One region of the Saccharothrix coeruleofusca genome, then DNA from elsewhere that is predicted to be linked to it. Evidence: riboswitches for the same ligand, from Rfam matches in the RefSeq annotation. Region 1 holds a riboswitch; each other region holds the start of a gene.
What was found. A riboswitch is a leader RNA that binds a small molecule or an ion and turns the genes downstream of it on or off. The one in region 1 is predicted to bind glycine.

Region 2: another riboswitch for glycine. It lies ahead of gcvH (glycine cleavage system protein GcvH); the one in region 1 lies ahead of gcvT (glycine cleavage system aminomethyltransferase GcvT).
Region 3: another riboswitch for glycine. It lies ahead of gcvP (aminomethyl-transferring glycine dehydrogenase); the one in region 1 lies ahead of gcvT (glycine cleavage system aminomethyltransferase GcvT).

Annotation. Positions count from the first base shown of each region.
Region 1 is NZ_JAGINV010000001.1:4,933,767-4,937,031, reverse strand. It holds gene JOF41_RS22020 (helix-turn-helix transcriptional regulator) at 1-367, shown strand, start outside; gene JOF41_RS22015 (hypothetical protein) at 467-823, shown strand; gene JOF41_RS22010 (DUF3817 domain-containing protein) at 846-1,148, shown strand; glycine riboswitch at 1,241-1,328, shown strand; glycine riboswitch at 1,330-1,420, shown strand; gene gcvT (glycine cleavage system aminomethyltransferase GcvT) at 1,533-2,633, shown strand; gene glyA (serine hydroxymethyltransferase) at 2,647-3,265, shown strand, end outside.
Region 2 is NZ_JAGINV010000001.1:5,685,057-5,688,321, forward strand. It holds gene JOF41_RS25665 (L-serine ammonia-lyase) at 1-786, opposite strand, end outside; gene gcvH (glycine cleavage system protein GcvH) at 791-1,168, opposite strand; glycine riboswitch at 1,285-1,376, opposite strand; gene ald (alanine dehydrogenase) at 1,580-2,686, shown strand; gene JOF41_RS25680 (hypothetical protein) at 3,060-3,242, shown strand; gene JOF41_RS25685 (hypothetical protein) at 3,239-3,265, shown strand, end outside.
Region 3 is NZ_JAGINV010000001.1:4,658,623-4,661,887, forward strand. It holds gene gcvP (aminomethyl-transferring glycine dehydrogenase) at 1-1,564, opposite strand, end outside; glycine riboswitch at 1,716-1,806, opposite strand; gene JOF41_RS20590 (MerR family transcriptional regulator) at 1,909-2,475, opposite strand; gene JOF41_RS20595 (bifunctional nuclease family protein) at 2,832-3,265, opposite strand, start outside.

The sequences.
Region 1 (3,265 bases):
CGCGCCGGCGATCCCCGCGCAGCGGGCAACTGGTGGGGTTCGCGGTGCGGTGCGGGTCGAGTCGGCTGACCCGGCCTACGTGGCCGCGATGCGGAAGCGGGCGCCCGAGGTGCCCGAGGTCCTGCTCGCGGCGGCGGCCAGCTACTGGCAGCTGGTCGGCGACCTCGCCGAGGCGGAGCAGTGGTGGGACGCGGGCATCAGCCCGCTGGACCAGCGCGCTCTGGACTACCGGGCGGCCGGGCTCTCGCCCGCCGACCTGGGGCGTCGATTGGGCCCGATGACGGTGCTGCAGCACCTGCGTCGGGGCAGTGCGGCGGCCTGGTGCGTGGCCAGGCTGCAGAGGCAACGCCGGGACGGCGTGGCCTAGCTCTGGGATCGACCTGGGGGCGGGCTCCTGAGCGGGAGCCCACCCGACGGGGACTCGACTCCCCGTGAAGCGGACCGCGAGCCGGGCTACTCTGGCGGTGTGCCCGGCAGCGTCTTCACCCCCCAGCGCGTCGCCATCACGGTCACCTGCGCCGCCTCGCTGGTCGTGTGCTGCGGTCTGGCCTGGTGGCAGTGGCAGCGCTTCTCCTCCGCCGGGGGCACCTTCCAGAACCTGGGCTACGTGCTCCAGTGGCCCCTCTTCGGACTCTTCCCGGCCTTCGTGGTGTGGCGCATCCGCAGGCTCGAAGCCCGCAAGGACGCCGAGCCGCCCGAGGCCGCGCCCGAGCCGGTCGTTACCGTGGACCCCGTCAGGACACCCGCGCGCGACGACGAGGACGACGAACTGGCGGCCTACAACCGCTACCTCGCCGAGCTGAACGCGCGGGACCAGCGCTGAGGCGAAGGCGGTCGGTGGAGCGATGAGCGGTGCGTTGGGCCGGTTCCGGTTCATGGCGTACGTGGTGGGCGTCGGACTGCTCGCCCTCGTGCTGGCCATGGTCGTCAAGTACGCGGGCGGCGAGCCGGGCCTGATGCGGGTCGTCGGCCCCGTGCACGGCTTCCTGTACGCGGTCTACCTGGTGCTCACCGTCGACCTGGCGCTCAAGGCGCGCTGGTCGATCAAGGGCACCGCGCTGGTGCTGCTGGCGGGCACCATCCCGTTCGTCTCCTTCTACGCCGAGCGCAAGGTGGTCGACAGCGTCCGGGCGGACCGCGCCCTGTGACCGACCCCGTGACGGACCCGGTGACCGGTTCGCGGTTGACCCCGCCGGTCGGGTCCGCCTAGCGTCTGGCGGGACGAACTGAACACGGCCGTCGACGTCGCGCGGGAGAGTCCCCACCAGGGGCGCCGAAGGAGCAACCCCTCCCCGGAATCTCTCAGGCCCAGCTACCGCCCGACGAAGGCAACTCTGGAAAGCAGGCGCCCCGGCGCGCCTCGCCCACGGTGCAAGCCGCGCGCTCGCGGCGAAGCTCTCAGGCTCATGACAGAGGGGGAGGCTCCCACGACGAGGAGTCCCCCGGTGAACCGTGTCATCCTTACGCACTGGCAGGCCGCCCCCACCCCGGCGGCGCTACCGCCATGCCCGCCACCAGGGAGGACCCGCCCCATGGAAAGCCGTCGGACGCCGCTGCACGCCGAGCACGAGGCGCTGGGCGCCCAGTTCACCGACTTCGCGGGCTGGCGGATGCCGCTGCGCTACGACAGCGAGCTGGCCGAGCACCGCGCGGTGCGCACCTCGGCGGGCCTGTTCGACCTGACCCACATGGGTGAGATCCTGGTCACCGGCGCGGAAGCGGGCGCGGCGCTGGACCACGCCCTGGTCGGCCACGCCTCCGCGATCGGCGTCGGCCGGGCCCGCTACACCATGATCTGCCGGCCCGACGGCGGCGTCCTGGACGACCTGATCGTCTACCGCACCGGCGAGACCGAGTACCTGGTGGTGGCCAACGCCGCCAACGCGGGCGTGGTGCACCGCGAGCTGGTGGCGCGGGCCGAGGGCTTCGCCGCCGAGGTGACCGACAAGTCCGCCGACTTCGCGCTGCTGGCCGTGCAGGGACCCGCCTCGACGGAGATCCTCGCCGGCCTGACCCCGACCGACCTAGCCGAGGTGAAGTACTACGCCTCCTACCCGACCACCGTGGCCGACCGGCCCGCGCTGCTGGCCCGCACCGGCTACACCGGCGAGGACGGCTTCGAGCTGTTCCTCGACCCGGCCGACGCGCCCGCCGTGTGGCGGGCGCTGCTGGCCGCGGGCGCGCCGCACGAGCTCAAGCCCGCCGGTCTGGGCTGCCGCGACACGCTGCGCCTGGAGGCCGGGATGCCGTTGTACGGCAACGAGCTGGGCGTGGACCGCACCCCGTTCCACGCGGGCCTGGGGCGCGTGGTGAAGCTGGACAAGCCCGGCGACTTCGTCGGCCGCGAGGCGCTGGCGAAGGTGGCCGAGCAGGGCGTGGACAGCGCGCTGGTCGGCCTGCGGACCGATTCGCGCCGCGCCCCCCGGCACGGCTACCCCGTGCTGGACGACTCGGGCGCGCCCGTGGGCGAGGTCACCAGCGGCGCGCTGTCGCCGACGCTGGGCTACTCGGTGGCCATGGCCTACGTCACCAAGGCCAACGCGGAGCCGGGCACCCGGCTCACCGTGGACGTCCGGGGCAGGCGCGAACCCGTCGAGGTCGTCGCACTGCCGTTCTACAAGCGCAAGTCGTAAAGGGAGACACGCCATGTCCGCGCACTTCAACACCTCCCTGGCGGAGTTCGACCCGGAGGTGGCCGAAGCGGTCGCCGCCGAGCTCTCCCGCCAGCAGAGCACGCTGGAGATGATCGCGTCGGAGAACTTCACCCCGGTGTCGGTGCTCCAGGCGCAGGGGTCGGTGCTGACCAACAAGTACGCCGAGGGCTACCCCGGCAGGCGCTACTACGGCGGCTGCGAGAACGTCGACGTGATCGAGCGGCTGGCGATCGCGCGGGTCAAGGAGCTGTTCGACGCGGGCTACGCCAACGTGCAGCCGCACTCGGGCGCGCAGGCCAACGCGTGCGCGATGTTCGCGCTGCTGCAGCCCGGCGACACCATCCTGGGCCTGGACCTGGCGCACGGCGGCCACCTGACCCACGGGATGCGGATCAACTTCTCCGGCAAGCTCTACAACGTGGTGCCCTACCACGTCTCCGACGAGGACGGCCGGGTCGACATGGCCGAGGTGGAGAAGCTGGCGCGGGAGCACCAGCCCCGGCTGATCGTGGCGGGCTGGTCGGCCTACCCCCGGCAGCTGGACTTCGCCGAGTTCCGCCGCATCGCCGACGAGGTCGGCGCGTACCTGATGGTCGACATGGCGCACTTCG
Region 2 (3,265 bases), 750 kb from region 1:
CACGCGCAGCGGGTCGGTCGCGTAGTGCTCGCCCATCAGCCGCCGCCGCATGTCCGCCGCCCGCCGCCGGACCTTCAGCCCGCCGGGCAGCACGCCCTGCTCGGTGCACCCGCGTTCCACGCACTCCTGCATGACGTCCCAGATGTGCAGCAGCCCGGACCGCACCGACGCCTCGTCGCGCCAGGACAGCTCGTTGGCCAGCATGACCTCGCTGATCGGCAGCCCGGTCTCGCGGGTGCGGGCCAGCAGCTCGTCGCCGGTGCGGAACGGGTGGCGGACCGGGGTCGCGTCCGGTTTGATCCGGTCCGCCCCGGCGGCGTCCTCGTCCACCACGAACCCGCCGCCCACCGAGTAGTACACCGCGCGGTCCACCTCGGTGCCCGCGCTGAACGCGGCGAAGCTCATCCCGTTGGGGTGCAGCGGCAGCGACTTGCGCCGGTGCATCACCAGGTCGCGGTCCTCGGTGAACGGCACCTCGCGCTCGCCGCCGAGCAGCAGCCGCCCGGAGGACCTGATCCGCTCCACCCGCGCGCCCGCCGCCACCGGGTCGACCTCCTCGGGCCGGTGGCCCTCCAGGCCCAGCAGCACGGCCTTGGCGCTGCCGTGCCCGTGCCCGGTCGCGCCGAGCGAGCCGAACAGCTCGACGTGCACCCGGTCCACCGCCGCCAGCGGGCCGCGCGTGCGCAGCCGGTCGGCGAACATGGCCGCGGCGCGCATCGGGCCCACGGTGTGCGAGCTGGACGGGCCGATGCCGACGGTGAACAGGTCGAAGACGCTGATGGCCACGGCGTCAGTCCCCGGTCAGCTCGGCGTACCGGGCGGCGGTCAGCAGGCCCTCCGCCTCCTCCACGGCCACCTTGAACAGCCAGGCGCGGTACGGGTCGGCGTTGATCGCCGCCGGGTCGTCGACCACGGCCTGGTTGACCTCCACGACTTCGCCGCTGACCGGCGCGTACAGGTCGCTGACGGACTTGGTCGACTCCAGCTCGCCGCACACCTGCCCGGAGGTGACGCGGTCGCCGACCTCGGGCAGCTGCGCGAAGACGATGTCGCCCAGCGATTCGGCGGCGTAGGAGGTGATGCCGACGGGCACGGGGTCCTGGGTGCCCGGCGCCCAGTCGACCCACTCGTGCTCGGGGGTGTACAGCAGCTGATCGGGGTAGGTCACGGCAGCGCTCCTCAGGAGAAGTACGGGTTCCCCTGCTCTGTCCTGGGACCTGAGAGCTTCGCCGCGCGCGCGGCTTGCACCGTGGGTGCGCGCCGGGGCGCGCTTTCCAGAGTCGCCTCGCCCGGACGGTTCTCGGTGCCTGAGAGTGTGCGGGGTGCTTGCTCCTTCGGCGCTCCAGCTCGCCTGGAGGCTCTCCCGCCCGGGTTGCGGTGCCGGGTGGCACCACGGCCGATGTTCAGTTTGCCCTGATGGGCAGACGCTAGGTCCCCGCGTGCGCGGGTGTCAACGCGACCGACCTCCGCCGTTGTGCGGCCGGCACAACGCGGGTTCGTCCCGTTGGTGTTGGCCGCACGATGACACGGGTACCCCGCTCGCGGACCTTTGGCGTAACAGCAGCTGAAGGAGGCGACCGTGCGGATCGCAGTTCCCCGCGAGATCAAGAACCACGAGTACCGCGTCGCGCTGACCCCGGCGGGCGCCCACGAGCTGACCGCGCGCGGCCACCAGGTCTTCGTGGAGGCGGGTGCCGGCCTGGGGTCGGCCATCCCGGACGAGGAGTACCTCGCGGTGGGCGCGAAGGTGCTGGCCTCGGCCGAGGACGTGTGGGCCGAGGGCGAGCTGGTGCTCAAGGTCAAGGAGCCCATCGCCGAGGAGTACCCGCGGCTGCGCCGGGGGCAGGTGCTGTTCACCTACCTGCACCTGGCCGCCGACCGGCCGCTGACCAGGGCGCTGCTGGACGCGGGCACCACGGCCATCGCCTACGAGACCGTGCAGACGCCCGGCGGGGCGCTGCCGCTGCTGGCGCCGATGTCCGAGGTGGCGGGCCGCCTCGCGCCCCAGGTCGGCGCGTTCTCGCTGATGAGGCCCTCCGGTGGCCGGGGTGTGCTGCCCGGTGGCGTGCCCGGTGTGCACCCGGCGCGGGTGGTGGTGATCGGCGGTGGCGTGGCGGGGCTGAACGCCGCCGTGATCGCCTCCGGCATGGGCGCGGACGTGGAGGTCCTGGACACCAACGTCGACCGGCTGCGCCAGATCGACGCGCAGCACCGGGGCAGGCTGCGCACGGTGACCTCCACCCGCTACGCCGTCGAGCAGGCGGTGCGCGAGGCCGACCTGGTGATCGGCGCGGTGCTGGTGCCCGGCGCGAAGGCGCCCAAGCTGGTCGGCAACGAGCTGGTGGCCGACATGAAGCCCGGTTCGGTGCTCGTGGACATCGCGATCGACCAGGGCGGCTGCTTCGCCGACTCGCGGCCGACCACCCACGACGACCCGACCTACCAGGTGCACGGCTCGGTCTTCTACTGCGTGGCGAACATGCCGGGGGCGGTGCCGCGCACCTCGACGTTCGCGCTGACCAACGTGACGCTGCCGTACGCGGTGGCGCTGGCGGACCGGGGCTGGCGGGAGGCGCTGCGCGCGGACGCGGCGCTGGCGCTGGGCCTGAACGCGCACGACGGCGCGCTGACGAACCTGCCGGTGGCGCAGGCGCACGGCATGGCGCACACGCCGGTCGAGCTCTGAGGAACGACGCCTGAGGAACGACCCCCGAGGAACGAGGCCGGGGAACGACACGAGGGGCGTGCCCACCGCGGTGGGCACGCCCCTCGTCGTGAAAAGGCGACCCGCTCAACCAGCCTGGGGGTCACTGGGAGCGGGTCGCAGTGCAATCCTAGCGGGCCAGGGGCCATCCTGCCCAGCGGCCCACCGGACCGGCCCACCTCTCGCCGCCGCGACACCCACGCACAGTGATCGCGCCGTCAAGCTAACGAGTGAATGTCCTAGCTGCGGTTAAGACGGCGCACCGGGCCGGCCGATGGTCCAAGTGGGACGCCACGAGCACGCGGAGCTACCGGCGTCCCCTCAAAGCCCGCCGCACCCCCTGATCGGAGCGCACATGGCTGAATCGCAGGGCTGGATCGCCTGCCACGACCCGTTCGGGCGCGACCGCTCGATGACGGTCCTGGTCGAGGACCACCGGGTGGTCCTCGTCGCCCCACCCGGTGAGTCCGCCGTGATGTCGGTCACCCAGACCTGGCGCCTGCGCCAGCTGCTCGGCCAGGCCGCGGACAGGGTGTGAGGGCCGTGGAGGAGACGCTGCGC
Region 3 (3,265 bases), 280 kb from region 1:
TGGCGTTGAGCTTCATGGTGCACGAGCCCAGCGGGATCATGCTGCGGTCCAGCGCCACGTCCTTGTCCGACAGCGCGCGCAGGTAGCGCAGCAGCGCGGTCTCCGAGCGGTGCGCGTGGAACACCGGGTGGGTCAGGTAGTCCGAGGTGCGGCGCAGGTCGGCGGGGATGCCGTCGGCGGTGTCGGCGTCCAGCGCGTCCACGTCCGGCACCTCGACGCCGAAGGCCCGCCACACCTTGGCCAGGTGCTCGCGGGTGGTGGTCTCGTCGCAGGCGATGGACACGGTGTCGTCGTCGACCCGCCACAGGTTGACGCCCAGTTCGCGGGCGGCGGCCACCACCTCGGCGGCGCGGCCGGGCACCACCGCCCGGACGGTGTCGAAGAACTCGCCGTGCGCGACCTCCACGCCGCCCTCGCACAGTCCGGCGGCCAGCACGGTGGCCATCCGGTGCGCCCTGGTCGCGATCGCGCGCAGCCCCTCCGGGCCGTGGTAGACCGCGTACATCGAGGCGATGACGGCCAGCAGCACCTGCGCGGTGCAGATGTTGCTGGTGGCCTTCTCGCGGCGGATGTGCTGCTCGCGGGTCTGCAGCGCCAGCCGGTAGGCGGTCGAGCCGTCGGCGTCGACCGAGACGCCGACCAGGCGGCCGGGCAGCTGCCGCTCCAGGCCCGAGCGCACGGCCATGTAGCCCGCGTGGGGACCGCCGAAGCCCATGGGCACGCCGAAGCGCTGGGTGGTGCCCACCACCACGTCCGCGCCGATCTCGCCGGGCGGGCGCAGCAGCGCCAGCGCCAGCAGGTCGGCGGCCACGACGGCCTGCGCGCCCGCCTTGTGGATCTCCTCGATCACGCCCGCGTGGTCGCGCACCACGCCGGAGGCGCCGGGGTAGGACAGCAGCACGCCGAAGAAGTCGCCGCCCAGGCCCAGGCCCTCGATGCCCTGCGACAGGTCGGCCACCACGACCTCGATGCCCAGCGGCTCGGCCCTGGTCTCGATCACCGCCAGGGTCTGCGGCAGGGTGTCGGCGTCGACCACGAACTTGTTCGACTTCGACCGGCCCGCGCGGCGGACCAGGGTCATCGCCTCGGCGGCGGCGGTGGACTCGTCCAGCATGGAGGCGTTGGCCACCGGCAGCCCGGTCAGGTCGCCGACCATGGTCTGGAAGTTCAGCAGGGCCTCCAGCCGCCCCTGCGAGATCTCCGGCTGGTACGGGGTGTAGGCGGTGTACCAGGCCGGGTTCTCCAGCACGTTGCGGCGGATCACCGCCGGGGTGGTGGTGCCGTAGTAGCCAAGGCCGATCATCTGGGTCATCGGGCGGTTGCGCGCGGCCAGGGCGCGCAGCTCGGCCAGCGCCTGGGTCTCGGTGGCCGGGGCGGGCAGGTCCAGCACCAGGTCGCGCTCGCGGATCGACTCCGGCACCGCGTGCTGGGCCAGCTCCTCCAGCGAGCCGACGCCGATGACGTCGAGGATGCGCGCCAGCTCGGCGGGCCGCGGGCCGACGTGCCGGTCGGCGAAGGGGGTGCCGTGTTCGAGCGCGGCGAGGGGGATGCGGTCCTGCGTCATGGGTGCGCCTCCGGCGTCGGGCTACGGGCGTGCTGCTGCCGTGCCCTCCCCCTCTGTCTTCCGCCCGGACGGGCGCCTGAGAGCTTCACCCGGCGGAACCGGGCTTGCACCGTCGGCGGGGTCGGCGGACCGACCCGCTTTCCAGAGGCGTCTCACCCGCGCGGTCCTTGCGCCTGAGAGGTTCCGGGGAGGATTTGCTCCTTCGGCGCCGAGACTGGCTCGGACTCTCCCGCACGGGATAAAGCGACTGCGCGTGGAGCGTACCCTCCGGAACCGGTTCCGAACCCCGGAGCGCGACGTGGATCTCAGCGCGAGAATCCCGGCGCGGGAATCCCTGCGCGGGTTCAGCCGGTGGCGCGGGTGCGCCTGCGCCGCGACAGCTCGTCCTCCGCCGCGCTGTCGACCTCGACGCCGTCGGCCCGCTCGGCGGGGAACTCGTGGATGGTGCCGCTGATCTCGCGCATCGCACCGCTGACCGCGATGCCGAACACGCCCTGGCCGCCCTGGAGCAGGTCCACCACCTCCTCCGGCGAGGTGCACTCGTAGACGGTGGTGCCATCGCTGAACAGCGTGATCCTGGCCAGGTCCTGGACGCCGCGCCTGCGCAGGTGGTCCACGGCGACCCGGATGTTCTGCAGCGAGACCCCGGTGTCCAGCAGGCGCTTGACCACCTTGAGCACCAGGATGTCCTTGAACGAGTACAGCCGCTGGCTCCCCGAGCCGTGCGCGCTCCTTATCGTCGGGTTCACCAGGCCGGTCCGCGCCCAGTAGTCGAGCTGGCGGTAGGTGATGCCTGCGATCTGGCACGCGGCGGGCCCCCGGTAGCCGACGAGCTCGTCCGGCAGCGAGGAGTCCGGGAACAGCTCACCCTGTTCGCCGAATCCGGCCCGGATGGGCGCTTCCTCGACCACGCCTGCCTCCCCTCGGTCCGACCACGACGGCCGGTGCCCCTCGTGAAGCCGCCGCGATGCGGAATCACACCGTGGCGATTCACCTGGGTCCGACGGTAAGACTGGCCGGGGGGCAGGTCAACGCGACGCGCGGGATGCACCGAAGCTCAACCTCAGGTTGAGGTTGAGCCAGTCGGTCGTTGTAAGCCATTCGAGCGACGTTTAGTGAGCGTTTAGTCGCTCAGCGCTGATGTCGCGCAGTGCGCGGGCGTGGCGCACGGGTGACACGACAACCTGATCCACAACGCACCGCAACACGGACGAGGGGCCGCCCACCGGGTCGAGCCCGGCGGACGGCCCCTCGCGTCCGTCTCCGATCAGGTGTCCGCGCCGCGGAAGTCCTCGGGCGAGACCGAGTCGAGGAACTCGCGGAACTTCTCCACCTCGTCCTCCTGCTCGTCCGGGATGATCAGGCCCGCCTCCGCCAGCACGGACTCCTCGGCGTGGATCGGCACGCCGATCCGCAGCGCGAGCGCCACGGAGTCGCTGGGCCGGGCGGAGACGCGCACGTCCCCGTCGAAGACCAGCTCGGCGAAGTAGGTGCCCTCCTGCAGGTCGGTGATCCGGACCTGCTCCAGCTGGCGGCCCAGCGCGCCGATCACGTCCTTGAGCAGGTCGTGGGTCAGCGGACGGGCCGGGCGGACACCCTGCTGCTCCAACGCGATGGCCGTCGCTTCGACCGAACCGATCCAGATCGGCAGGTAGCGCTCGCCCTCGGTTTCGCGCAGCAGCAGGATCGGGTGGTTCGCGG